2 regions of the Kribbella hippodromi genome follow, and region 1 is predicted to be linked to the other one. Evidence: riboswitches for the same ligand, from Rfam matches in the RefSeq annotation. Region 1 holds a riboswitch; the other holds the start of a gene.

Region 1 (7,601 bases):
AGCGTCATCCACCAGCTCCGGAAGCTGGTACCCCATCGCGAGGAAGACACCGCTTTCCAGGATGAAGCTGATGGTCGTCCAGGTCGTGGCCTGGGTCTGCCGGTCCCGCGCGCTGAACCGCCGGCTTCCGAGCGCACCGGTGAGCAGCCCGGCGATCACCACCGCGAGTACGCCCGACGCGTGCACGCCCTCGGCCGGGAAGTACGCGAGGAACGGTACGGCGAACGAAATCGTCGTGTTCAGGACCGGATCATCGAGCCGCTGCCGCAGCAGTGCCGTCAGCAGGCCGACCGCGCCGCCGATCAGGATCGCGCCGACGACCGCCCAGGCGAAGTCGAGCACGGTGTGCCCGAGGCTGAAGTGCGTGGTGACCGCGAGCGCCGCCAGCGCGGTCCGCAGCACCACCAGCGCCGACGCGTCGTTGACGAGGCTCTCCCCTTCGAGCACGGTCATCAACCGTGGTGGCAGCCCGACCCGGTGCCCGATCGCGGTCGCCGCGACCGCGTCCGTCGGGCTCACCACCGCTCCGAGCGCGACCGCCAGCGCGAACGAGATGCTCGGGAAGGCAGCGTGCACGAGCGCGCCGATCACCAGCGCGGACACGATCACCATCACGACCGACAACCACGAGATCAACCCGAAGTTCCGGCGTACGTCCAGCACCGGCAACTGCACCGCGGCCGAGTAGAGCAGCGGCGGCAGCACGCCCGCGAGGATGATCTCCGGCTCGATGTGGATGGCCGGCGTGCTCGGCAGGTAACTCGCCCCGATGCCCAGCGCGACCAGCAGCAACGGCGCCGCCACGCCCGTCCGGCGCGCGAACACCGAGGCCGCGATCATGATCGCGAGCCCGCAGCCGGCGATCAGGACAATCTGATGATCCACGTCTCCGCACCTTAGGCCACCGATCCACAAAATCCGCGGACCTGGATGTAGAGAACGCCGAGGCAGCCTCGTCCTCCGGTCAGAAGCAACCCCGACCCGAGGAGCCAGTCATGACGATCAAGCGGATGGACCACGTAGGCGTAGTCGTGGACGACCTGGAAGCCGCGACCGCGTTCTTCCTCGAACTCGGCATGACGGAGGTCGGCCGCGCACCGATCGCCGGCCCGTGGGTCGACGGCGTCTCCGGCATGACCGACGTCCACGCGGAGATCGTCTTCCTTCGCACCCCCGACGGCCACGGTCAGCTCGAGCTGACCACCTACACCCACCCCGTCGCCACCACCGCCGAGCCGTCCGCGCCCCCGAACACGATCGGCCTCCGCAACCTGATGTTCGCCGTCGAGGACCTCGACGACACCGTCGCCCGCCTGAAACCCCACGGCGCCGAACTCATCGGCCGCATCGAGCAATACGAAACCGCCCACCGCCTCTGCTACCTGCGCGGTCCCGCCGGCATCATCATCGCCCTGGCCGAAGATCTCGACTGACCTGTGGACAACCGCTCGCGCGACGTCGCGGAGCGCTATCCTCTGAGGTGCCGACGGTTCGCCAGGGTCATGCGGTTCGTGGCCCGGCGAGGCAAGAGGGAACCTGGTGTGAATCCAGGACTGCCCCGCAGCGGTGAACGGGAACGACCGCCGTCAACAGCACTGGACGCGAGTCCGGGAAGCGACGGCCAGTAGGTCCACCGGTTGTCCGACCGGTCCGCCCGTGAGTCCGAAGACCTGCCGCCGGTCCGCGTACCACCCGGTGCGCGGCGGATCGGATGTCCCGTGGGAGGACCCGCCCGGCCCCGCGGCAGCACCGGTCGTCCCGGACAGCGGTCGTGGCCGGCACGTCGTACCCGCGAGACCCGCCGATCCCTCGGCACACGCTCGCGAGGAGAGAGACGTGAACACCCTCACCACGGTCCTGGGATACCCGCGCATCGGCCCCAGGCGCGAACTGAAGCACGCCCTGGAAACGTACTGGCGCACCGGCGACCAGGATGCGCTCGAGACGACCGCCCGCCGGCTCCGGACGCAGACCTGGCAGCAACTGCAAGGTCTCGATTCGATCCCCGGCAACACCTTCTCGTACTACGACCAGATGCTGGACCACGTCCAGCTGTTCGATCTCACCCCGGACCGCTTCCGCGACCTCGGCCTGTCGCCGCTCGACACGTACTTCGCGATGGCCCGCGGCCGGGACGACGTCGCGCCGCTGGAGCTGACCAAGTGGTTCGACACGAACTACCACTACCTGGTGCCGGAGCTCGACGAGACCACGACGTTCGGGCTGGAACCGGGCAAGGTGCTCGGTGAGCTCGCGGAGGCGCGGGCACTCGGCGTCGAGCTGCGGCCCGTACTGATCGGTCCGCTCACCTTCTTGTTGTTGTCGAAAGCAACCAGGCCGGGCGTGAACGTGCTGACCTTGCTCGATCCACTGGTGGACCGGTACCTCGAGCTGCTCGCCGTACTCGACCAGGCCGGCGCCGACTGGGTCCAGCTCGACGAACCAGCGCTCGCCCAGGACCGTACGCCGGCCGAACTGGATGCGCTGCTCCGCGCCTATGACCGGCTCGCGACCGCCGTCGACCGCCCGGATCTCCTGGTCGCCACGTACTTCGGCGACCCCGGCAACGCCCTGCCCGTGCTCGCCGCAACTTCGGTCGAGGCACTTGCCGTCGACCTGGTGTCCGCGCCGAGTCTGGTGCGGCGGATCGCCGAGCTCCCGTCGCTGCGCCGCAAGACGGTGTACGCCGGGCTGGTCGACGGCCGCAACGTGTGGCGGACCCGGCTCGGCGACGCGGTCTCGACCTGTGCCGACCTGCGCACCGCGGTCGGCCGGCTCGGCATCTCCACCTCCTGCTCGCTCCTGCACGTCCCGTACGACCTGGATGTCGAGGACGAGCTTGACCCCGCCGTCCGGGACCGGCTGGCGTTTGCGCGGCAGAAGGTGGACGAGGTCGTCCTGCTCGGCCGGGCGATCAACGAGGACTACGGCGTGCTCGTCGATCTGGAGCGGGTCAAGCGCCGGCTCCCGAGCGAGTCCGATCTCATCCGGGATCAGGCGGTCCGTGCGCGGGCGGCCGGCGTACGCGCCGAGGACCGGCAGCGGGCGCCGTACGAGGAGCGTCGCGCGGCGCAACAGGCGCTCGGGCTGCCAGCACTGCCGACGACGACGATCGGATCGTTTCCGCAGACCGCCGACGTTCGCAGGATCCGTACCGATCTCCGGGCCGGGCGGATCACCCAGGCCGAGCACGACGACCGGCTGCGTACGGAGATCCGGCGCGCGATCGAGCTCCAGGAGGAACTGGAGCTGGACGTCCTGGTCCACGGTGAGCCCGAGCGCAACGACATGGTTCAGTACTTCGCCGAGCGGCTGGACGGCTTTGCGACGACACGGCTCGGCTGGGTGCAGTCATACGGCAGCCGCTGCGTCCGGCCGCCGATCCTGCACGGCGACGTGTCCCGGCCGGCCCCGATGACCGTCGGCTGGACGTCGTACGCCCAGTCGCTGACCGATCGCCCGGTCAAGGGCATGCTGACCGGGCCGGTGACGATCCTCGCCTGGTCGTTCGTCCGCGACGATCAGCCGCCGGCAACGACCGCCGACCAGGTCGCGCTGGCGCTCCGGGACGAGGTGACCGAGCTGGTCACGGCCGGGACCCGGATCGTCCAGGTCGACGAGCCGGCACTGCGCGAACTGCTCCCGCTCCGCGAGGCGGACCGCAAGGCGTACCTGGACTGGTCGGTCGGAGCGTTCCGGCTCGCGACCGGCGGTGCCCCGGCGGCGGTGCAGGTCCATACCCACCTCTGCTACTCCGAGTTCGGGGCAGTCATCACCGGAATCGACGGCCTGGACGCGGACGTGACCACGATCGAGGCGGCCCGGTCCCGGATGGAGGTGCTCGACGATCTCGACACGATCGGCTTCGGCCGGGGTGTCGGACCAGGCGTGTACGACATCCACTCGCCGCGCGTGCCGACTGCCGACGAGGTCCGCTCGCTGATCCGCGCGGCGCTCGCGGTCGTCCCGGCAGAGCGGCTGTGGGTCAATCCGGACTGCGGCCTCAAGACCCGCGACTGGCCCGAGGTCCAGGAGTCGCTGCGCAACCTGGTGGCCGCCACCCGGGAGGTACGCGCAACCCTGGCCTGATTGTCGGCGCTGCCGTTTAGCCTGCGGGTATGAATCGGATGGATCGGTTGTACGCGCTCGTGGAGGAGCTTCGGGCGGCGGGGCCGCGGGGGCGGACGGCGCGGCAGCTGGCTGAGCGGTTCGAGGTCAGCGCGCGGACGATCGAGCGGGATCTGAGCGCGCTCGGCCAGGCCGGGGTGCCGTTGGCAACCAAACAGGGGCGTACCGGCGGGTACTCGGTGGATCGGGCGATGACCTTGCCGCCGCTCAACTTCACTCCGCGCGAGGCGATGGCGGTCGCGGTCGCGCTGAGCCGGACCGAGCACGTGCTGTTCGCGAAGGACGCCCGGAGCGCCTTGCGGAAGATCGTGGCCGCGATGCCGGCGAAGGATCTGGAGGAGGCGCGGGCGGCCGCGGGCAAGGTGCGGCTGCTCGTACGGCCCGCGCCGCCCGATCCGGACGGTGAGATCGCCGAGCAGATCTGGCGGGCGATCAGCGACAACGCGGTGCTCCGGATCACCTACACCGACACGAACGGCGCCGGGACCGAGCGGGACGTCGAGCCGCAGCATGTGGTGGTCGCGCAGAACGGTTCGTACCTGACCGCCTGGTGCCACCTCCGCCAGGAGGACCGGATCTTCCGGATGGACCGGATCGTCCGCGCGGAGCGTACGCCGGTGCCGCGCCGCCGGGAGACCGAGGAGCTGAAGGTGGTGTGCCGGGATCCCGATCTGCCGTACGAGGCACTGCGGCCGGAAGAACTTTTTCCAACACCGACATAGGGCTGTCGCGTCCGGCCGGAATCGTGGCACTCGTTCGACGATCGATTCGATGAAAGCGAGTTCTCATGGCTCTTCCCGGACCCGGCACGCTGGCCTGGTTCGAGGTCGCGACCGACGACCCCGACACCGCCCAGAAGTTCTACGGCAGCCTGTTCGACTGGACCTTCGTGCCCGAGGCGGGCGGTTTCGACTACCGCAACATCACCGCGGCCGGCGCGGACCGTCCGACCGGCGGCATCCTCGGCACCGGCGGCAAGCAGCCGAACCACGCGGTGTTCTACATCGTGGTCGCCGACATCGAGGCGACCTGCGCGGAAGCGGTCCGGCTCGGCGGCTCGGTGATCAGCAAGGAGCTGGACGGCGTACCGGCACTCGCGCACCTCCGCGACCCGGCCGGCAACCACTTCGGCATCTTCACCCAGCCCGGTACCTGACCCGGCAGCTCGCCGGCCGCATGGAAACGCGGCCGGCGAGTTTCCACCCGCGTCAGGTGACCGGTCACGGTCATTCCCCAACTTGCCCGGACGTCCGTATCGTCAGCCGGCATGGAACGCAGCGTCTACATCGCGTCGGTGGAAGGCACCACCGGGAAGTCGGCCGTCGCACTCGGCGTCCTGCACCAGCTCGGCAAGCATTTCGGCCGGGTGGCGGTGTTCCGGCCGATCGTGCAGGTCAGCGCCGCACGGCACGGCGGTCGCGACCAGTTGCTCGAGTTGCTGCTCACGCAGGACCCGGTCGATCAGGAGTACGCGGACTGCATCGGCGCCAGCTACGCCCAGGTCCACGCCGACCCAGAGGCCGCGCTGGAGCTGATCGTGCAGCGGTATCGCGCGGTCGCCGCACGGGCCGAGGCGGTCCTGGTCGTCGGCAGCGACTACTCCGATGTCTGCGCGCCGACCGAGTTCTCGTACAACGCCAAAATCGCGGCCAACCTCGGGGCCCCGATGGTGCTGGTGGTGAACGGGTTCGAGCGAAGGCCACACGAGTTGCGCGCGCTCGCCGACGTCTCCGTCGCCGAGCTGATCGCCAACCATGCCTCGCTGCTCGGGCTGGCCGCGATCCGGGTCGGCCTCGACCAGAGTGAGCGGGTGATCGCGGCCCTGGACGGCCTCGGGGTTCCGGTCCTCGCGCTGCCGGAGGAAGCGGTGCTCAGCCAGCCGGTGGTTCGCGACCTGCTGGCTCCGATCGGCGGCCGGCTACTCAGCGGCGACCCGGAGCTGCTGACCGAGGAGGTCACCGGCCTGCTGGTCGCGGCGATGACGATGCCACGCGTACTCGATCATGTCTTCGACGGCGCCGCGGTCGTGATCGCGGGCGACCGGCCGGAGGTTATCCTCGGTGTACTGATGGCCAACGCGTCCGGGACCTGCCCGCCGATTTCCGCCGTCGTGGTGAACGGCGGCGTCGAGCTGCCCCCGCAGGTCCGCGAGCTGATCGACTGCTTCGGCTTCGCCCTGCCGATCATCGAAACCAGCCTCGACACCCAGACCACCTCGGCCCAGCTGACCGCGGTCCGTGGGCGGCTGACGAAGGATGCGCCGCGCAAGATCGACACCGCACTCGCGTTGTTCGAGAAGTACGTCGACGGGCAGGCGCTGGTCGATCAGCTCGCGCTCGCGCGGAGCAGTGCGGTGACGCCGTTGATGTTCGAACATCGCCTGGTCGACCGGGCAGTGTCGGACCGGCGGCACATCGTCCTGCCGGAGGGCGATGAGGAACGGATTCTGCGTGCGGCCGACGTACTCCTCCGGCGTGGTGTCGCGGACCTGACGTTGCTGGGCGATCCGGCCGCGATCAGCCAGAAGGCGGCGTCGCTCGGCGTGGACGTGTCGGCGGCGAACGTCGTACACCCGGAGCACAGTGAGTTGAGTGAGCGGTTCGCGGCCGAGTACCACCGGCTGCGGCAGCACCGGGGCGTCGATCTCGACCGGGCGCGTGAGCTGGTCCGGGACGTCTCGTACTTCGGCACGATGATGGTCCAGCTCGGGCTCGCCGACGGCATGGTGTCGGGCGCCGTCCACACCACCGCACACACGATCCGGCCGGCGCTGGAGGTGGTGAAAACCGTCCCGGACGTATCGGTCGTGTCCTCGGTCTTCTTCATGTGCCTGCAGAATCAGGTTCTCGTGTACGGCGACTGCGCCGTGAACCCGGATCCGTCCGCCGAGCAACTCGCGGACATCGCGATCTCGTCCGCGGCCACGGCGGTCGCGTTCGGCGTCGAACCGCGGGTCGCGATGCTCTCGTACTCGACCGGTACGTCCGGCACCGGGACCGATGTGGAAAAGGTGTCCAAGGCAACCACCATCGTCCGGGAGCGCGCGCCGCGGCTGCCGGTGGAGGGACCGATCCAGTACGACGCCGCGATCGATGCCGCTGTCGCGCGGACGAAGCTGCCGGACTCCCCCGTCGCGGGCAAGGCAACGGTGTTCATCTTCCCGGACCTGAACACCGGCAACAACACGTACAAAGCGGTCCAGCGCTCGGCGAACGCGGTCGCCGTCGGACCGGTACTGCAGGGGTTGCGCAAACCTGTCAACGACCTGTCCCGCGGCGCGACCGTCCGGGACATCGTCAACACGGTCGCGATCACCGCGATCCAGGCCCAGCAGGACGGAAGGCTCGAATGACCGAACATGTGCTGGTGATCAATGCGGGCTCGTCGTCGCTGAAGTACAGCCTGGTCGACTCGGCTTCCGGCGAAGCGGCGGCGACCGGGCTGGTGGAGCGGATCGGCGAGCAGAGCAGTCA
Region 2 (7,601 bases), on a different contig from region 1:
GATCAGTACGACATGCGTCCACGACCGCCCCGCCAAACTGCCCGCCAGCCACATCGACGCACTTTTCGCCGTGTAGATATCAGCCAACGTCAGCAAGTAAGCAGTCAACGACCCGACGATCGCCGTCACACCAACCCCAACGAGTACCAGCCGATTCCCGGACACCCCGCCCCGGTACGCAAGCAAGTAGACGCACAACGCCGAAACCAGCGATCCGACAAGTGCCCCGAGCGGAATCCACCCGCTCCCGATCACAGTGATGATCAGTACGGCCGCCAGCGCCGCCCCCGCGTTGATACCGATCAAATCCGGACTGACCAACGGATTCCGGGCCAGCCGCTGAAAGATCGCCCCCGACATCGCGAACGCCATCCCCACGCCGATTCCGGTGAGAATACGAGGCAATCGATTGTTCACCACCACGTCATACGTGATCAAAGTGCCATGCCCGGACAGCGTACGAAGTACTTCCCCGAGCGGCAGCGTGTAATCGCCCCGAGTCAGCGCAAACGCGCCGACCATCGCAATCAACACCCACGCAATCCCCGAAACCACACCACTGGAAACCTTCACAGCGAGGCCATCCGCCGCCGCCGAACCAGTGCGATGAACAACGGCGCACCCACCAACGCCGTGACAATCCCAACCTGCAACTCAGCCGGCCGCGCCGCCACCCGCCCAACGACATCCGAAAGCAGCAACACAGCAGGCGAAAGCACCATCGACCAAGGCAAAATCCACCGCTGATCCGGCCCGACAATCGTCCGCGCCACATGCGGAACAGCCAGCCCGAGAAACCCGATCGGGCCAGCAATAGCAGTCGCCGTACCCGCAAGCACAACCACCGCCAGACCGGCAAGCACCCGCACCAGCATCACTCGCGTACCCAGCGCCCGAGCCAGATCTTCTCCCAGCGCAAGCTGATTGAGCGATCGACCGAGCACCAACGCCAAAAAGGTGCCTACAGCAATAAATGGCACGGCCTGCAGCACCATCCCCTGATCAGCCAGCGACAACGACCCAACCACCCAGAAGCGGTACTCGTTCAACGTCGACAGATCGAGCAACGTGGCCGCCGAGGTGATCGAGCCCAGCAGTGCGGAGATCGCCGCGCCGGCAAGCGCGAGCTTCACCGGCGTCGTCCCGCCAACCGCCCCCACCAGATACACGACGACGGTAGCCACCAACGCCCCACCCATCGCGAACCACACGTACCCGTTCAGGCTGTGCACCCCGAACAGCCCAATCGCCGCAACCACAGCCACCGCGGCGCCAGCGTTCACGCCCAGGATGCCCGGATCGGCGAGCGGATTGCGCGTCACGCCCTGCATCACCCCGCCCGACAGCCCCAGCGCGACGCCGACCAGAACCCCGGCAAGCGTCCGTGGCAACCGCAGATACCGCACCACCCGATCGGTATCGCTCCCGCCGAACTCACCCAGCGCCCGGTACACCTCCCCGACCCCGATCCACCGGCTCCCGGCGCACAACGACAGCACCACGGCGATCCCGAGCACCGCGACACACAGGGCGAGACCGCCCGCCTTCCTCACTTGACCAGGTCAGGATGCAGGATGTGCGCCAGGTTCTCGGTCGTGTACGCCCCTCGCACGCCGGCCGAGTGATTCGCGAACAACCACGGGATCACGTGCCGGTTGCGGACCGCCTTGAGGTTCGCGTACGCCGGATTCGCGAGCAGCTTGGCCACATCCGGCTGCGACGACGCGGCAGTCATGGACGCGTCGCAACACCCGCTGATCAGTACGTAGTCCGGATCGCGCTTGATGAATTCCTCGACGCTGATCTTCACGTTCCGCTTCGAGGTCAGGTCCGCGAACGCGTTCACGCCACCCGCCTGCCGGATCAGTACCGTCCCGAAATCCGGCCCGCCGGAAACCGTCAGCCCGCCGCCCTCGAGCGCCGGCCGGATGATCGCGACGGTCGGCCGCGGCGCGTTCTTGACCGCGTTCCCGACCGCGGCGATCCGGCGTTGCTGCTCCGCGATCACGTTCTCGGCGCGGTCCTCGACGCCGAACAACCGGCCGAGATCACGCAGGTCCGCGTACACGTTGTCCATCGAGACCGTCGCCGGGTCGATCGCCTCGTCGCCCTTGCCGTCCGCGGTCGGACAGAGCGGACTGAAGATCCAGGTGCGTACGCCAAGGTCGGCCAGGCTCTTCCGGCTACCGAAGCTCGAGTCGCTACCGGCCGCGCTGAACACGTCGTTGAACCCGGACAGCACGAAATCCGGATTCAGGCTGAGTAGTTCCTCGCGGCTCGGCAGGTTCTTGAAGTACTTCGCCTTCGCCTGCGCGGCGGCGTACTCCGGCAGCACCTGCGCATCGAGGTACGCCGTGCCGACCAATCGATCGGAAATGCCCAGCGCATGCGCCATCTCGATGGCCGGCTGGTACGCGGCGAACACGCGCTTCGGTGGGCCGTTGACGGTGACGTCGATCCCGCAGTTCCGCACGGTGATCGCGTCGGCGCGCGAGCCGGCTTCGGCGGCTGGACCGCAGCCGGCCAGCAACGACAGGGAAAGGACAGCAGCAAAAACGCGTACGACGGCCATGGCGGACCGCTCCTCCAGCACCTCGTGGACGGGTCAACGCCGTGGCCGGTCTCCTGGCTGACGGGTACCGCGTCCACCGGTCTGACCTTCCCAGCCGCACGCGGCCAGTGGTCCCCTTGCGGGTACGACTGATGCACATCCCGATCACAGTGGCGAGGGCCGCGCCGGTACTTCACCGGCTTCCCGTACACCACGGCGCCGCCACACTAGCACCCGCGATCCGGTCGCGGCGGGCGTCGCGACAAACGTCTCAGCGGGTGTAGAGCGGCGACATCGCGAGCGCGAACTGCGGCATCAGATCGGGATTGATCGCGCGCGCCGGCAGCGGGACCAGGTCGACCAGCTTGTCGTCGCCGACCCGGATCGTGGTCCGCCCGGTCGCGGTGTCGACGTACCCCTCGTCACCCAGCGGCACCGACTGGGCCGTCGCCAGCTTGCTGATCGGAGCCATCAGCGCCTTCGCGTTCGGCGTCCGCCGGACCGTGCTGTACAGCAGGTTCGTCGAGCTCACCCAGCCGCACACCGGGTCGCCGGCCGGCGTCTGACCGTCCCGCCGGATCATCGCGGCGGCGCCCATCACCTTCTCGGCCGCGGACGATCCGCGCTCGCACTCCGGCCGCTTGAGCTGCCATTCCGCGTCCGGCAGACCCGGCGCCTGGAGTACGGCATCGCGCGCGATCTCGACGTACTTTGCCGGCGTCGCCTTCGGCCCGGCGATCTTGTACAGCTTGCCGTCCAGCAAGAACACCACGAACGTACTGGTCCCGTACGCACCTTCGCCGACGACTGCCGGTTTGGCCGGTTCGCCCTTGGTCGCCGCGTACGCCTTCTGGGTCGCCGCCAGCGTCGCCTTTGTTGCCGGCAGCACCGAAGTCTCCACGTTCAGCACCGGGCCGTTCGGGCCGATACTGAGCTCCAGCTGACAGACGTCGTACGTCGGGAAGCCGAAGTCGGCCGGCGGTGTCTTCGGCTGAACGTTCGCGACCGGTACGCCCAGGGTCGATTTCACCAAGGTCGCGTTCATGCGTACGCACAACGTGTCGGCGGCCTTCGCGGGCTCACTCGGCGTGATCGAGGGCGTCGCAGACGGGGTCTCCGAGTCCGGCGGCGTACTCACCGACACCAGCGGCGGCGCACTCGGCGCGTTCTCCGGCTTCAGCCCGCCACAGCCGGCCAGCAGCCCGGCCACCAGCCCTGTGATCACTACCCGGCGGATACGCATGATGACTGGAAGCCTAACCGGCGGCGCGGACAGCTCTTTCGCGGACGGCGTGTTCGTCGGTGCGGGCGTCGTAGCGCCAGAACTCGCGCAGCCAGGCCGCTGTGCCGAGCACGCCCACGACGCACAGCGCGCCGCCGCTGACGATCGCGGTCCGGACACTGGTCAGGTCCGCGACCACGCCGGAACGGGCCTGGCCGCCGAGCGGGCCGAGGGAGTAGCCGAGCATCTCGATCCCGGCCAGCCGGCCGCGCATCTCGTCCGGGATCGTCTGGTTCCAGATCACCGCGCGGAACAGCCCCGACACCATGTCGGCCGCGCCCGCGACGGCGAAGAACGCGATCGCGAACCAGATGTTCGGTGCCAGCCCGGCGACCCCGACCGCCGCGCCCCAGCTCATCGTCGCCAGTACGACCGCGCGCCCTTGATGATGGACGCGCTTCGCCCAGCCACTGGTCAGGCTGGCGCACATCGCCCCGATCGCCTCCGCGCTGTACAGCAGCCCGAGCAGCTTCGGTTCCTTCAGTACTTCGGTCGCGAACGCCGGGAACAGCACGATCGGCATCGCCAGGAACATCCCGACCATGTCCACCAGGTACGTCGCGAGCAGGTCCTTGCGCCGGAACGCGTACGTGATCCCGCCCCCGATCGCGCGCAGACTGGGAGCGCTCGTCTGCCCACTCGGCCGGTACGAGCCAAGACGGGCGTACAGCAGGGTCGCGAACACGATCCCGACCAGTTCGACGCTGAACGCCCAGGTCACGCCGACCGAACCGACCAGCACCCCACCCAGCGCCGGGCCGGCCAGTTGGCCGATCTGGGCGGTCAGGGAGCTCAGCGCGACCGCGGCCGGGATCTCCGCGTGCTTCACCACCCGCGGCAGCAACGCGTCGCGGCTCGGCCGCTGGAGTGACGAGGCGATCGCGTTCAGTGCGCCGCAGACGTAGATCAGCCAGATCTGCGGGTTCGGCAGCAGGGTGTTGGCGACCATCAGCGCAGAAATGACCACCTGGGCCAGTCCGGTACCGACCAGGAGCTTCCGGCGTTCCACATGATCGGCCAGCGCGCCGCCGTACAGACCGAACACGACCAGGGGCGCGATCGTCACCAGGCCCATCGCGCCGACCGCGAAGTTGGAGCCGGTCAGTTGGTACAGCTGGTACGGCAGCGCGACGTACCCGACCATGCCGCCGAGGAAGAACACCGACCCGGACACCAGCAGAATGCGGAAATCCCGCGAGCCGTGCCACGGGGTCAGATCCACCCGCAGCCGGGAAAAGCGGGTCCGGAGACTTAGAGCCACCTGAGTATGGTGACAGCACCTAGCGGCGCGGACGAACCTGTTTTTGGGCAACCATTTCCACCTGCGTCGAAAGGGTCGCTGGACACCGGTCGACTGACCCCCGGCGTCCTACGGTGGGAACCGATTGGTTGCCCAGGGCGTCAATCTTCCCGGCCCGGAAATCCGGCCGGACCCCCGTGAAGACGCATCGTGAAGACGAAAGAAGACACCGCATGATCTCGATCAAGTCGGTCGGTTCCCGGCTGCTCGGCACCCTCGTCGCGGGCGCCGCCGCCGGTACCACCCTGCTTGTTCCGTCCGCCGCGCAAGCAGCGGGCACCGCGGCAACCGCCGCCACCGCCGCCACCACTGCGACGGCCACCACCGCGGCGACCCGCGCGACCGCCGTGTCGGACGTACTGCTGCCCGGGCAGTACCTGAAGCCCGGCCAGTACCGCCGGTCCAAGAACGGCATCTACGCCCTGGTCATGCAGACCGACGGCAACGCGGTGCTGATCAAGGGCCGGACCCCGATCTGGGCGACGATGACGAACCGCAAGGCCTCGACGCTGATCATGCAGCGCGACGGCAACCTGGTCGTCATCTCCGGCCGCACCCCGGTCTGGGCCAGCGGCACCGACGGCAGCACCGGCGCCCACCTCGAGGTCCAGAACGACTCGAACCTGGTCATCTACAACACCCGGCACAAGGCGGCCTGGAGCCGCTACATGATCATGGTCACGCTCGGCTCCGGCCGGAACCTGACCTGGCCGAACGCGCTGTACTCGCACAACCGGATCTACCGGCTGCAGATGCAGTCCGACGGCAACGCGGTGATCGTGAAGAACGGCCGGACGCCGATCTGGAGCACCAAGACGATCAGCAAGGGTGGGTACGCGACGATGCAGACCGACGGCAACTTCGTCGTGTACAGCGCCGCGAAGCGCCCGCTCTGGGCCACCAAGACCGTCCGCCGCGGCGCCGTCCTGCAGATGCAGGACGACGGCAACCTCGTGGTCGTCTACGGCCGCACCCCGATCTGGGCCAGCAACACCGGCCGCTGATCGCCCAGCGTCCTCTGACGCTGGACACCGGACTGAGCCGCGGCGACCCAGGCGGGGGCGCCGCGGCTCACTCATGCCGTCAGTGGCAGCAGCGCGCTCAGATCGGTGCGCTCACCGCTGGCACGGAGTTTGCCGGTGGTACCGGCCTCCGCCCACGTCGTACGGCCGAGAGCGACCGAAATCCACAGGTCCGGCGGTAGTTCGATCACCGCGCCGGGCGTACCGCGGGTGTGCCGCGGTCCCTCGATGCACTGCACCGCGCCATAGGGCGGTACGCGTACCTCGACCGCATGTCCGGGCGCCTTCGCGACCAGGATCTTCAGCAACTCCTTCGTCAACAGCTTCAGGTCGGCGCGATCGGCCGTACCGTTGTCGTAACGCTGCAAGGCCTGCTGAAAGGGAACGGGCATCTCCACGACGTGCCAGCGTACGCGGCAGTTTGCGGTAACGCCCCTCTCGTCAGCGATAATCGGGCGGGACAGAGGAAGCGAGGTCGGGATGCTCACGCCCAGGCACCAGGCGCTGCTGATGACGCTGGCGGGAATGACCGTCGGCGTAGCCGTGTTCGGCGCGGTGCTCGCCATCAACGGCGGCAATCCGTTCGCCGCCGAGCCGCAAGTGGGGGTCGTGACTCCGGCTCCGACCGGTCAGCCGTCGCACACCGACGGCCTCCAGGCGGCCGGCCTGCAGTACGTCGTGCAGAACTTCGGCACCGGGGACGAGCCGGTGTCCGCGGAGGTCCCGGCGGGCTGGAAGAGCTCCCAGGACGGCACCCGGCCCAAGTTCGTCGACCCGACCGGCGTGTGGCAGATCCGGTTCGACACGCGCGGCAGCAAGCAGACCCCGGACCAGCTGGTGGTCAGCCGCGAGCGCAGCATCGACGAGCGCGAGCTGAAGGTGATGAGCCGCGACGACGGCCTGCTGGTCTACACCTACGTCGACCAGAACCGTGGTCCGCGGATGGGGCTGTCCCGCTGGATCTCCACCGATCAGGGCCAGTCGACCGCGGTCGAGATCACCGTCGGCGGCCGCCCGCAGGACGAAGCCGGCCTGCGCGCCATCCTCCAGCACGCGACCGACACCCTCAAGGTTCCCGTCTCCGCCAACGACAACCGCCCGAACTGACCCCGCCCCAAACCGGTTTGGGGCGGGGCTGGCGTGGCGCACGGTGGGGCGGGGAGTTGGTGGGTTTCAGCACTTGATGTCGGCGGCCGGGGTGTTGCCCTGGGCGAGATAGCTCTCGACCACGTTCTTCACGCAGGCGTTGCCGGACAGGTACGCGGTGTGGCCGTCGCCGTCGCGGGTGACGAGGATACCGCTTTCCAGCTGGTGCGCGAGGCCGACCGCCCACTCGTACGGGGTGGCCGGATCGCGGGTCGTACCGAGGACCAGGATCGGCTTCGCGCCGGCCGCCGCGATCTTGTGCGGGGTGTTGTTCGGCTTCACCGGCCAGTTGATGCACGA

Evidence for each region. A riboswitch is a leader RNA that binds a small molecule or an ion and turns the genes downstream of it on or off. The one in region 1 is predicted to bind cobalamin.
Region 2: it holds a riboswitch for cobalamin, as region 1 does, so the genes downstream of both, ABD260_RS25620 (ABC transporter substrate-binding protein) here and metE (5-methyltetrahydropteroyltriglutamate--homocysteine S-methyltransferase) in region 1, are expected to answer to the same signal.

The regions. Positions count from the first base shown of each region.
Region 1 covers NZ_BAAAPH010000006.1:2,950-10,550, reverse strand. The annotation lists gene ABD260_RS10655 (cation:proton antiporter) at 1-885, opposite strand, end outside; gene ABD260_RS10650 (VOC family protein) at 996-1,433, shown strand; cobalamin riboswitch at 1,471-1,692, shown strand; gene metE (5-methyltetrahydropteroyltriglutamate--homocysteine S-methyltransferase) at 1,837-4,089, shown strand; gene ABD260_RS10640 (helix-turn-helix transcriptional regulator) at 4,119-4,850, shown strand; gene ABD260_RS10635 (VOC family protein) at 4,916-5,284, shown strand; gene pta (phosphate acetyltransferase) at 5,396-7,480, shown strand; gene ABD260_RS10625 (acetate/propionate family kinase) at 7,477-7,601, shown strand, end outside.
Region 2 covers NZ_BAAAPH010000018.1:24,269-31,869, forward strand. The annotation lists gene ABD260_RS25610 (FecCD family ABC transporter permease) at 1-534, opposite strand, end outside; gene ABD260_RS25615 (FecCD family ABC transporter permease) at 570-1,553, opposite strand; gene ABD260_RS25620 (ABC transporter substrate-binding protein) at 1,550-2,572, opposite strand; cobalamin riboswitch at 2,599-2,782, opposite strand; gene ABD260_RS25625 (hypothetical protein) at 2,823-3,794, opposite strand; gene ABD260_RS25630 (MFS transporter) at 3,808-5,094, opposite strand; gene ABD260_RS25635 (hypothetical protein) at 5,307-6,137, shown strand; gene ABD260_RS25640 (sterol carrier family protein) at 6,209-6,547, opposite strand; gene ABD260_RS25645 (hypothetical protein) at 6,636-7,262, shown strand; gene ABD260_RS25650 (alpha/beta hydrolase) at 7,329-7,601, opposite strand, start outside.